One region of the Vreelandella venusta genome, then DNA from elsewhere that is predicted to be linked to it. Evidence: predicted binding sites of a transcription regulator. Region 1 holds the regulator's gene; the other holds the start of a gene.
What was found. Region 1 encodes PhoB, which activates phosphate uptake and scavenging genes when phosphate is short. Its sites were predicted from a motif close to TGTCATANNNNTGTCANA; they were not measured.

Region 2: the regulator PhoB is predicted to act here: its motif matches at 3,170-3,187, upstream of IR195_RS17945 (PhoX family protein).

What each region holds. Positions count from the first base shown of each region.
Region 1 covers NZ_CP065135.1:4,335,090-4,340,128, reverse strand. Annotated here, with positions in the region: gene IR195_RS19970 (NAD(P)/FAD-dependent oxidoreductase) at 1-1,135, opposite strand, end outside; gene IR195_RS19965 (chorismate--pyruvate lyase family protein) at 1,223-1,804, shown strand; gene ubiA (4-hydroxybenzoate octaprenyltransferase) at 1,839-2,729, shown strand; gene phoB (phosphate regulon transcriptional regulator PhoB) at 2,849-3,538, shown strand; gene phoR (phosphate regulon sensor histidine kinase PhoR) at 3,541-4,857, shown strand.
Region 2 covers NZ_CP065135.1:3,858,886-3,863,924, reverse strand. Annotated here, with positions in the region: gene IR195_RS17960 (ChuX/HutX family heme-like substrate-binding protein) at 1-713, opposite strand, end outside; gene IR195_RS17955 (TonB-dependent receptor domain-containing protein) at 745-2,718, opposite strand; gene hemP (hemin uptake protein HemP) at 2,829-2,996, opposite strand; gene IR195_RS17945 (PhoX family protein) at 3,254-5,039, shown strand, end outside.

The DNA.
Region 1 (5,039 bases):
TGCCTGTCAACGCAAATCCAATCAAACGACCGTCTTTATTTTCAGCAACGGCTGTCATGTCACCGCCTTCTCCCTCAATTTTCCACCGTGCTGGCGTGGTTGCTGGAGGGTAGGCAACCACGGGAAGTAATGGTGTTTTCACAATGACGGGCCACGCCCCAAAGCTGACGCTGGTTGGTTTTCCGGCGAGTGTTGTCGCTAGCGCTTTTACGCTTGCCTGCAGGGGTTGAACATACATAGCGTTAACTCCCTCAACGCAAGCCGCATCGCCCAACGCAAATATGTTCGGTTGAGAGGTGCGTAGCTGGCGATCAACCACAATACCGCGATGGCTAACCGCCAGCCCGGCTGCTTCAGCAAGTTGAGTGCGCGGAGCTAAGCCCGTGGCGAGTAATATGATGTCGGCAGCATAGACGTCGCCATTATCAAGATGGAGTGATAGGGCATTATCTACGCTAAGGGCGAGCGTTTTCAGGTTATGCCCTAGAGCAAGTTGGATGCCCGCGTCTTGGAAAGCATCCGCCAGCGCTTGGCCGAGTGGCTCGGGCAGTAGACGTTGCAGCGGGGTGCTTTCTGGCGCAATGAGGGTGACTTGGTGGCCGCCAGCATGGAGGTCATTGGCGAACTCGCAGCCCACCAGCCCGGCACCAACAACCGCAACACGTTGAGTGGGCGCTGCGCCCAATGCGGCATAAAAGCGGCGATACTCATCTAAGTCGTTGATGGTAAAGCATCGTTTGGTGACACTCTCGGGAACGCTGAACGGCGTATGGGGCGCTGCCCCAGTGGCTAGCACTAGATCGTCATAGTGGAGCTGTTGGCCATTACTGAGTTCTATGCATTGGTTATCCACATGTAGGTGTGCGACCTGGGTGTGGGTAATTAACTCAGCATTCAGTTCTTCTGCGACGCCGCTGGCGTCACGTTGGGCGAGTTGGTCTGGCGTTAAGCGTTTCGCAAAGCCAGTAGAAAGCAGCGGTTTACTGTAATCATCGCCACTATCGGCACTGATAAGGGTAATGGCACGTGTATCGCCTTGTCGGCGTAGGGCGCGCGCAAGGCCAATCCCCGCCATGCCGGTGCCAATAATAATCAGTGCCGAATGGGAATATCGCGATATCTCGTGTGAGGGCATGCAGTCACCAAAAGTCGGCGGAACAAAAGCCTGTGAGGTCACCATGTTACACTAGCTTTCTGTGTATTGACCGCCTTGGAGACTTTGGTGATCGCCCCTACTGTTCGGCAAGCTTGCCTATTTCCTCATCGACTATTTCCTCACTGGCTTCCTGTTGCTGCGGCTCGTCCTGCAATGAGCGCTTCGTGGTGGCAGTGGGTGGCCTCGACGGACTCCTTAACGATGCGGTTAACCGTCGCAGGCGGCACAAACGCATTTCGGGTGCAATTGTTACGTCAAACGATTGGCTTACCTCTGCGGGATGAAGCGCTAGCGCTGGGAATTGAACCGCGCCGCTATGCATGGCTGAGAGAAGTCGCGTTGTGTATCGGCGATAAGCCCTGGGTAGTCGCACGCTCGGTAGCGCCACTCAGTCAATTACAAGGTAAGGGGTTAGAAGGGCTTGGCGAGCGTTCATTAGGCAGCTGGTTGTTTCAGCAACCTGACTTGGTGCGTGGGCCACTCTACGCCACTCGCCATCAGCCACGCTTTGTCGCGGAACATTCTGCGTCGCTTTTAGACAGCGTATGGGGGCGGCGCTCAGTGTTTCAGCACAGTGGGCTGTCGCTGTTAGTGCAGGAATACTTTTTATCGACCATGGCAGATGATCTTGCCCTGTCTTCGCGCTAGGCTATCGCCAGCGTTTTCTTTTTGAGAGGTAAGCATGGACCGTTCTCTGTTGAGGCCAACGGGATGGGCTCGGGTGGCTGATTTTTTACATTTAATGCGATTGGATCGCCCGATTGGTACTTGGCTATTGATGTGGCCCACCTTGTGGGCATTGTGGATAGCGGCAGAGGGCGTGCCTGGGCGGAATGTTCTGCTGATCTTTATTGCTGGCGTTTATGTGATGCGCGCTGCGGGCTGCGTGGTTAATGATTACGCTGATCGTCATTTCGATGGCCATGTAAAGCGCACTAAACATCGTCCGCTAGCCACTGGTCGTATCAGTGAAACCGAGGCGCAGCTGCTGTTTATCGCGCTGGTAGCCACTGCTTTCATTTTAGTGCTACTGACCAATTGGTTTACGGTGCTGTTGTCGATAGGGGGTGTTGTCTTAGCGTTCATTTACCCGTTTATGAAGCGCTACACCCATTTACCTCAGGTAGTGTTAGGGGCTGCGTTCTCTTGGGCGATCCCCATGGCATTCGGTGCGATATTGGGCCATGTACCGTTTGAAGCATGGCTATTGTTTAGCGCTAATGTGCTGTGGACCGTTGCCTACGATACTCAATACGCCATGGTCGACCGCGACGATGATCTAAAAATAGGCATCAAATCTACCGCGGTGCTGTTTGGTAGCGCTGATCGTCTGATCATTGGTGTGCTGCAAGTGGCGACACTTGGACTACTTGCCTGGGCAGGATGGCTCGTTGGTTTAGGTGGCTTTTTCTGGCTTGGGTTAGCTGCTATGGCCGCCACGTTTGTCCATCAACAACGATTAATCGCTGGCCGTGAGCGCGACCGTTGCTTCCAGGCGTTTCTTAATAACCATTGGTCTGGGTTGTTAATTTTTGCAGGTATTGCACTAAGTTGGTGGCCAATAACTGGCTAAATATCCTCTATGTCATAAAATTGTCATTAAGTCATGGTGTTATTGTCACTGACATGTCTTTGAATTTTTTTGAACTATTTTTTTACATTAGTTTTCATTGAACACCGTGAGGCCCTGGAATGACCGCCAAGACCGTTTTGATTGTCGATGATGAGGCGCCTATTCGCGAGATGATCGCAGTGGCGCTGGAAATGGCTGACTATCGCGTTCTTGAAGCGGATAACGCCCAGGATGCCCACGCCATGATGGTTGACCACCAGCCAGATCTGCTTCTGTTGGATTGGATGATGCCGGGCACCAGTGGTATTGAGCTTGCAAGACGCTTAAAGCGTGAAGAAGCCACCGCCGAGGTGCCTATTATCATGCTGACCGCTAAAGGCGAAGAAGATAATAAAATTCAAGGGCTTGAGGCTGGTGCGGATGATTATATCACCAAGCCTTTCTCTCCTCGTGAACTGGTGGCCCGTTTAAAAGCAGTATTACGACGCACTACCCCCCGAGGTGTCGAAGACCCTATCGAAATTAATGGTTTGCTATTAGATCCAGTGAGCCATCGTGTGAGTGCGTACGGTAAGGCGTTAGAAATGGGGCCGACGGAGTATCGTCTGCTGCAGTTTTTCATGACGCACCAAGAGCGTGCCTATACGCGTAGCCAACTGCTCGATCAAGTTTGGGGTGGTAACGTATACGTTGAAGAACGCACGGTAGATGTTCACATCCGACGTCTACGTAAGGCCTTAGGAGAAGCTCACCAGAGTCTCATTCAAACGGTGAGAGGCACTGGGTACCGTTTTTCTGCGCGGGTGTAACGGTGCGCCTGTGGAGCCGAGAACTATGGCGAATTGTGTGGCTTGCCGCTTTGGGCGCTTGCTTAGGGTGGTTGCTGGGTACGCCTGGTTTTGGAGTCGCTGCGGGGCTTGCTGTTTGTCTGGTGTATCAACTGCGCCAACTGCGCGCGCTCTTTGAGTGGTTAACGCTTCATCCTCATGATGAACCCCCTGCTGCGAGCGGCATGTGGGGCGAGCTTTTTGATCGCTTGTATCGCTACCAAAAGAGCCAGCGGATTACCCAAAACCGCTTGCGTGCCACCCTTGCACGTATTCAAGAATCATCCGAAGCGATGCGTGACAGTGTCGTTATGCTAGATCGACATGGCGACCTGGAGTGGTGGAACAGCGCCGCGACAGAAATGCTGGGCCTACAAACAGCCCACGACCGTGGCCAACACATTACCAATCTAATTCGTGATCCACGATTTATCAGCTACTTTAATGCGCGTAAATACGGTGAACCACTGACCTTAACGTCGCCCATTGATGAACGGCATATCCTTCAATATCAAATTACTCTCTATGGTGATGATGAGCGCTTGGTAATGGCGCGAGATATTACTCGCTTGCATCGTTTAGAGCAGATGCGTCGTGACTTTGTCGCCAATGTTTCCCATGAGCTACGCACACCGCTAACGGTGCTGACGGGTTATTTAGAAACCTACAGCGACTTAAAAGAGCAGCTTCCACCACGTTTGGGCCGAGGTATTGCTCAGATGGAAGAGCAGACGAAACGTATGCAAAACTTAGTCAATGACCTGCTACTGCTCTCTCGGTTAGAAATTGAACAAGGTGGCGAAGATCATCATGCGTTGGCGTTAGGGCCAATGCTCGACGCCATTCGTCGCGATGCGTTGGCGCTCTCTAATCAACAGCATAGTGTTCAAGTCGTGCTTGAGAGCGATGCCCGTCTGATCGGCAGCGAGCAGGAGCTGCATAGCGCTATCTCAAACCTAGTGTTTAACGCTGTGCGGTATACGCCAGAGGGAAGCCAAATAACACTTCGCTGGAAAACCCTGCCGAATGGCAGTGCTTGTATTGAAGTTGACGACGACGGTGAGGGTATTGACCCTGTACATATTCCACGCTTGACCGAGCGTTTCTATCGCGTTGATAAAGGGCGTAGTACCGCAACGGGCGGTACCGGGCTTGGTCTGGCGATTGCAAAACATGTGCTGCTAAGGCATGACGCATTGCTACAAATTGAATCCCACCCTGGCGAAGGAGCCCTCTTTCGCTGTGTTTTCCCATCCTCACGTGTTGTCAAAAGCGAGTCCGCTTCACGCAATGCTGTTTAAGTATAAGTGATGTATAGATGTGCCCTGTTTGTCATACAAGTATGGTCAAATAATGCTCATGTGTCATTTCTAGTCACTTTCCCTGCTTGATTTGAAAACGCGTTAAGCCCCCTTCCTGTTATTCTTTTCTTTATAAGCGTTTGTTTTGTTTGATCTTTTATATCGTTTTCGATTTTTTGGCA
Region 2 (5,039 bases), 480 kb from region 1:
AACAGATTTTCCAGGGCATCGACGGGCAGCGCGCGGGTATAACGGCCTTCCATTAGCTGGTTGGCTTCAATGCGCTCTAGATGGTGGCGCTGGAGCAGGGCGAAAAATTGGTGCACATCGCGCATCGCCGCCCATTCGCTGGCGAGTGTCGGCGCTTCAGGAAGCGCACGCTTTAAGCGAGGCACGCTTTGGGTAAACGCAGGAGTATCTAGGGTGCCTAGAGCGGCTAATGCGCCCCATGGGCGGGGCAGCGGATTTTCCAGCGCAAAGCTTTTGTGGATGGCGCAGCCATGCTGATTGAAAATTTGCAAGCTCCAGCGCCACTGGCCTTGCTCGTTCTCCGTGGGCATGGGGTCACGAATTAGGCAAGCCCAGTGCCAGTGGGAGTACAGCAACCGTAAATCTAGGCCGCCTGGGTCAAGCAGCAAGCCAGTTTGCGGCCCGCCGTCCAGGTCAGGGTAATCACCGGTTTGCTCAAGCACAGCTAAACGGGAGCGGGTGAGCGCTTTGACTCGGCCTAACAGAGGGAGGCGAGACGCAAGGTCTTTCGGCGTGAGGGGCAGCGTCCATACGTCACGGCCTAAGCGCGCGGCCTGAAGTTCGCCTTCACTAATTGATAAGCGCTCGGCAATATCAATCGCTGGCAGGCGCGGCTGTGCCGCTCGTGCTGCGTCAAAGGCTTCGAGAATTGCGATCTGCTGGGACTCAATCATACGTCACCTCTAGGCTTAACATTGCAAGGAGTTACCACTGCCAGTTGAGGGTGGCGAACAGGCTACGTCCGTCGCCCAGACTGCCATCGGGCCGATACCACACTTTGTCGCCGAGGTTGGCGAGGCGCAGCGCGGTATCAATAGCGGGAGTGATTTGCCAGGCAAGATGGATATCGTGCAGCCCATAGCCTGGTAGGCGTTCATCGTCGCCCTGTTTGTCGAACGCCTGGGCAAAGCGGCCTTGCCAGCCGATCCGTACAGCGTTGTTATAAAGCGCAACATCACTGCCCAGGGTCATTTCCAGCGGTGTTTGGCTACCCAGAGCCTCACCACTATCGCGATCTTTGCCGGATACCTCTGAAAGACCTACAAAGCTGGTTAGTAGCGGGAATGCGCTAGGCTGCCAAGTAAGGCGGGCGTCATAGCCCCATAGCTGGGCACGCTGCACGTTTACGGCCTGAGTGGTGCCCGCCATGATATCGACCTGGGTGTCGATGAAGTCGTCTGCACGAGTGTCAAAGTAGCTGGCGCGCGCCTGCCAGTCGCCTTGGTGCCATACCACACCGCTTTCCCAGGTGCGGCTGGTTTCAGGCGACAGGTTCGGGTTGGGAATCCAGTAGTTGTCGGGCGTGCAGAAAGATGGCCCAGCGCAGAACCCGGCAAAGTGACGCTCGTTGGCGTAAAGCTCGGAAAGGCTGGGGGCGCGGAAGGCTTCGGCGTAGCCGGAGAATAGCATTAAGGTGTCATCGGGTCGCCAGGCAAGACGAAAGCGCGGCGACACTTGGTCGTGCACGCTGTCGGCATCGTTTTTACCACTGGCATCATAGCGGTCATAGCGCGCGCCAATGCCAACGTCAAACTGCCCCGCACCGCCCTCAGCTAAATAGCGGCCCGCGGTAAGGGTGGTGTCAAGATAGGCTGACTGAGTATCGATATCAGCCTTCGGGAAACCATTCGCTTCACCGTTAGGCCGTTGGCGGGCCTGCTCCAGTTCAGCGCCAAACACCAGTGTTTGTGAAAGCCAGCCATGGTCGATGCTGTGATAGCCATCGCTTTGCAAGCCGACTCGCTCAAGGGTACGGTTAGCCTGTGGCTCGTCGATATCCTGTTGGCTAAAGGTAAGCTGAGAGGTGATTTCAGTGGCCCCACTCGGTTGCCAGCGGTGGCCAAGTTGTACGTTATTACTCTCAACATCACGGTCGCGTAATGGGTTGCTAGCGTTGGTTGATAGCTGCTGCGGATTAGCGGGTTGGGTGGCGCGCTCAGCATAGTGCTGCCAGCTAATAAACACCCGCTGCTCATCGCTTGGTTCCCAGCCGCCTTTCAAAAGCAGGCTATTGAGGCTGGCATCTTCTACTGCTTCATCACCGCCCGCGCGACGAATATCGCCGGACTCGCTGCGACCCACCGAAAATAGCCCGTCCACTTGCCCATTAGCTGTATCGCGACGGCCAAATGCCGTTAGATTGCCGCGTAGCTCGTCGTTCGCTGTTGCCCCGCCTAGGGAAAGACGTGCACCGCTATCGTCACCTGGGGCTAATAGGTCGCTGGCCTCGACGCTGGTAAAGCTAACAACGCCACCCATGGCATTGCTACCGTACAGGCTGGAAAGCGAACCACGGGCAATCTGCACTTCTTGAATCAGCGCTGGGTCGAGGAAGAAGTTGCCCACATGGCCGGTGGAAATATCCTGGCGAACGCCGTCCAAACGCACCAGGACACCATTGCTACCGAAGCCACGCATACTCAGTGTTTGACCGTTACGGCGCCCTTGGCCAGCCACATGCAGGCCAGGCTGGCGGCTCAGTACGTCTTCAACGCGACTCGCGGTGGCAAGCGTTGCGTCTTGGCGGTCGATGATGTCGATAATCAGCGGTGCACGGGACAGGTCCGTCGGAGCGCGGGTACCGGTGACTGTTAGCGGGGCTAAGTCTGAGTCGTTGGCGTTGGCAGGCAAAAGAGGGAGTAAGGTAAGGCAAAAGCCTAACGTGTGAGTTGGTTTCATGGGCCAGACAGTTCCAGCAGAAAGTGATGGATAATGTTGCTGGCTGGGTGCGATGGGCTACCTGGCTGGCTAAAAGGGTTAGTAGTAGGTACGTGATTATTTAAAAAGGCTTACGCCGTTAAGATCAGCTTGCCGCTTTTCGTGCGTCGCAGCACATAGCGTCGCTGTTCATGGTGAATAACCAATTGACCGTCTTGATCAAGCAGCGCCTGACTTGTCACTTCGCGAGATGCGCTAGGCGAGCTTTCTGGCGGAATGTCTTTTTTTCTGGGCTGCATGAGAGGCCGTTTCCTGTGCTAATGATAACTATTAGCATTAATTTAGCAGATTTGGCTACCTCTCACAACCATCACTCCCAACCTTACCTAACCACTGTGCAGATGCTAAACCAGCCCGTTTTAAAAGGTGGGGAATAGCTTGCGAATGAGCGTTCACCTAACAGTAGAGTTCTCGTCATTACCCTGTCATTTAAATTGATTAGTGTCCTTTTAACATAAAACTAGCGCGTGTTAACCGTGACGAGAGGAGCGTTGTTATGAGCAAGGAAATTGAAGATCATCGCCTGTTTAATCAGAGCAGCAACCAGCCATTTGCGGATGTGTTAGCGCAGCATGTTTCTCGGCGAGCGGTAATGCGAGGCGGCTTAGGCTTGGCTGCCGCTTCAATGCTTGGCTTTGGCGGTGCCGCCCAAGCACTGGCTTCAAACGGGGCGCAAAAAACGCCGTTGACGCTGGCGTTTGAGGCAGTTCAAGGATCGCTAACAGATGCTGTCGTAGTGCCTGAAGGCTATGTTGCCCAAGTGCTGGTGCCGTGGGGCACACCGTTGAACGCTGGTGACAGCTGGCAGTCCGACCAGCCAATGACTGCCGAGCGCCAAGCCGCGAGTGTGGGTATGAACCACGATGGAATGGCTGGTTTTGCTCTGGATGCCGATAACGCCTCACGGCGCTTTGTGCTGGTGCTCAACAACGAATATATCGAACAAGATGCGCTGTGGGCTCCTCAAGGTGGCCCCACTGATGCTGAAGGCAAGCGCCCCGCCGAAGAGTCGCGTACTGAAATCAACGCTCACGGTGTCACTATTGTGGAAGTTGAGAAAGACGCTAACGGACACTGGTCGCATGTGCCTGGCTCCCGCTATAACCGCCGTCTTACCAGCGCGACGGTGATGGACATTGCAGGCCCAGTGGCAGGCAGTGACTATGTGAAAACGCGTTTCTCTCCAGCGGGTACGCAAACCCGTGGCACCAATAACAACTGTGGTAATGGGTTAACGCCCTGGGGTACTTATATCGCTTGCGAAGAGAACTGGCCCAATGTGTTTGTTAATCACGGCCAACTCTTCCAGGACGACGCGCGGATTGGTATTCCTACCGATAAAAGCCGCTATGGTTGGGATACCTCGGCGGGCGATGCCTCTGAAGAAAACGATGAATTTGCCCGTTTCAATATCACGCCACGGGGCGAGCGTGCTGAAGATGATTACCGCAACGAAGCGCGCACCTTTGGCTACCAGGTTGAGGTCGACCCCTATAGTGATGCTCACGCAGTAAAACGCACGGCACTTGGCCGTTTCCGTCATGAAGGGTGCTGGCTGGGTAAGCTGGAAGCAGGGCAGCCTGTGGTGTACTACTCTGGCCACGATTCCCGCAACGAGTACGTCTATAAATACGTTTCTGACGCTGCCTGGGATCCCGCCGATGCCAATCGTCCGGGTGAAGCGTATGACCGCCTCGCCATTGGTAGTAAATATCTGGATAACGGCACCCTCTATGTGGCTCGCTTCAACGCTGATGGCAGCGGTGAGTGGTTGCCGCTAACACCTAGCGCGCAAACACGCGATGGCCGCTCGTTGGCAACGGCTTTGGGCTTGGCAGAGGATGACTTAGCTGGGGTAATTATTAACACCTGTGATGCAGCGGATCTACTGGGAGCGACACCGATGGACCGCCCGGAGTGGGCAACCGTGGATCCTTCCTCTGGCGAGGTGTATCTAACGCTGACCAATAATTCGAAGCGCAGTGAAGAAGCCGCAGCGGCTACTTTCACCAATCAAGGCGATGACATTGCTCAGCTAGGGGTAGGCTATGAGACAGCCCCGGCCAACGCTGTTAATCCACGCGCTAATAACGAAGCAGGTCACATTATTCGCTGGCGTGAAAGCCGCCTGCCGAATGCCTTTCGCTGGGAAGTATTTGTGTTTGGTGCCGCCACTAATGATGAAGGCAATCATTCCGGCCTGACTGAAATGAACCAGTTTGCTAGCCCCGATGGTCTTTGGTTTGACCAGCGTGATGATGGTCAGGGCATACTCTGGATTC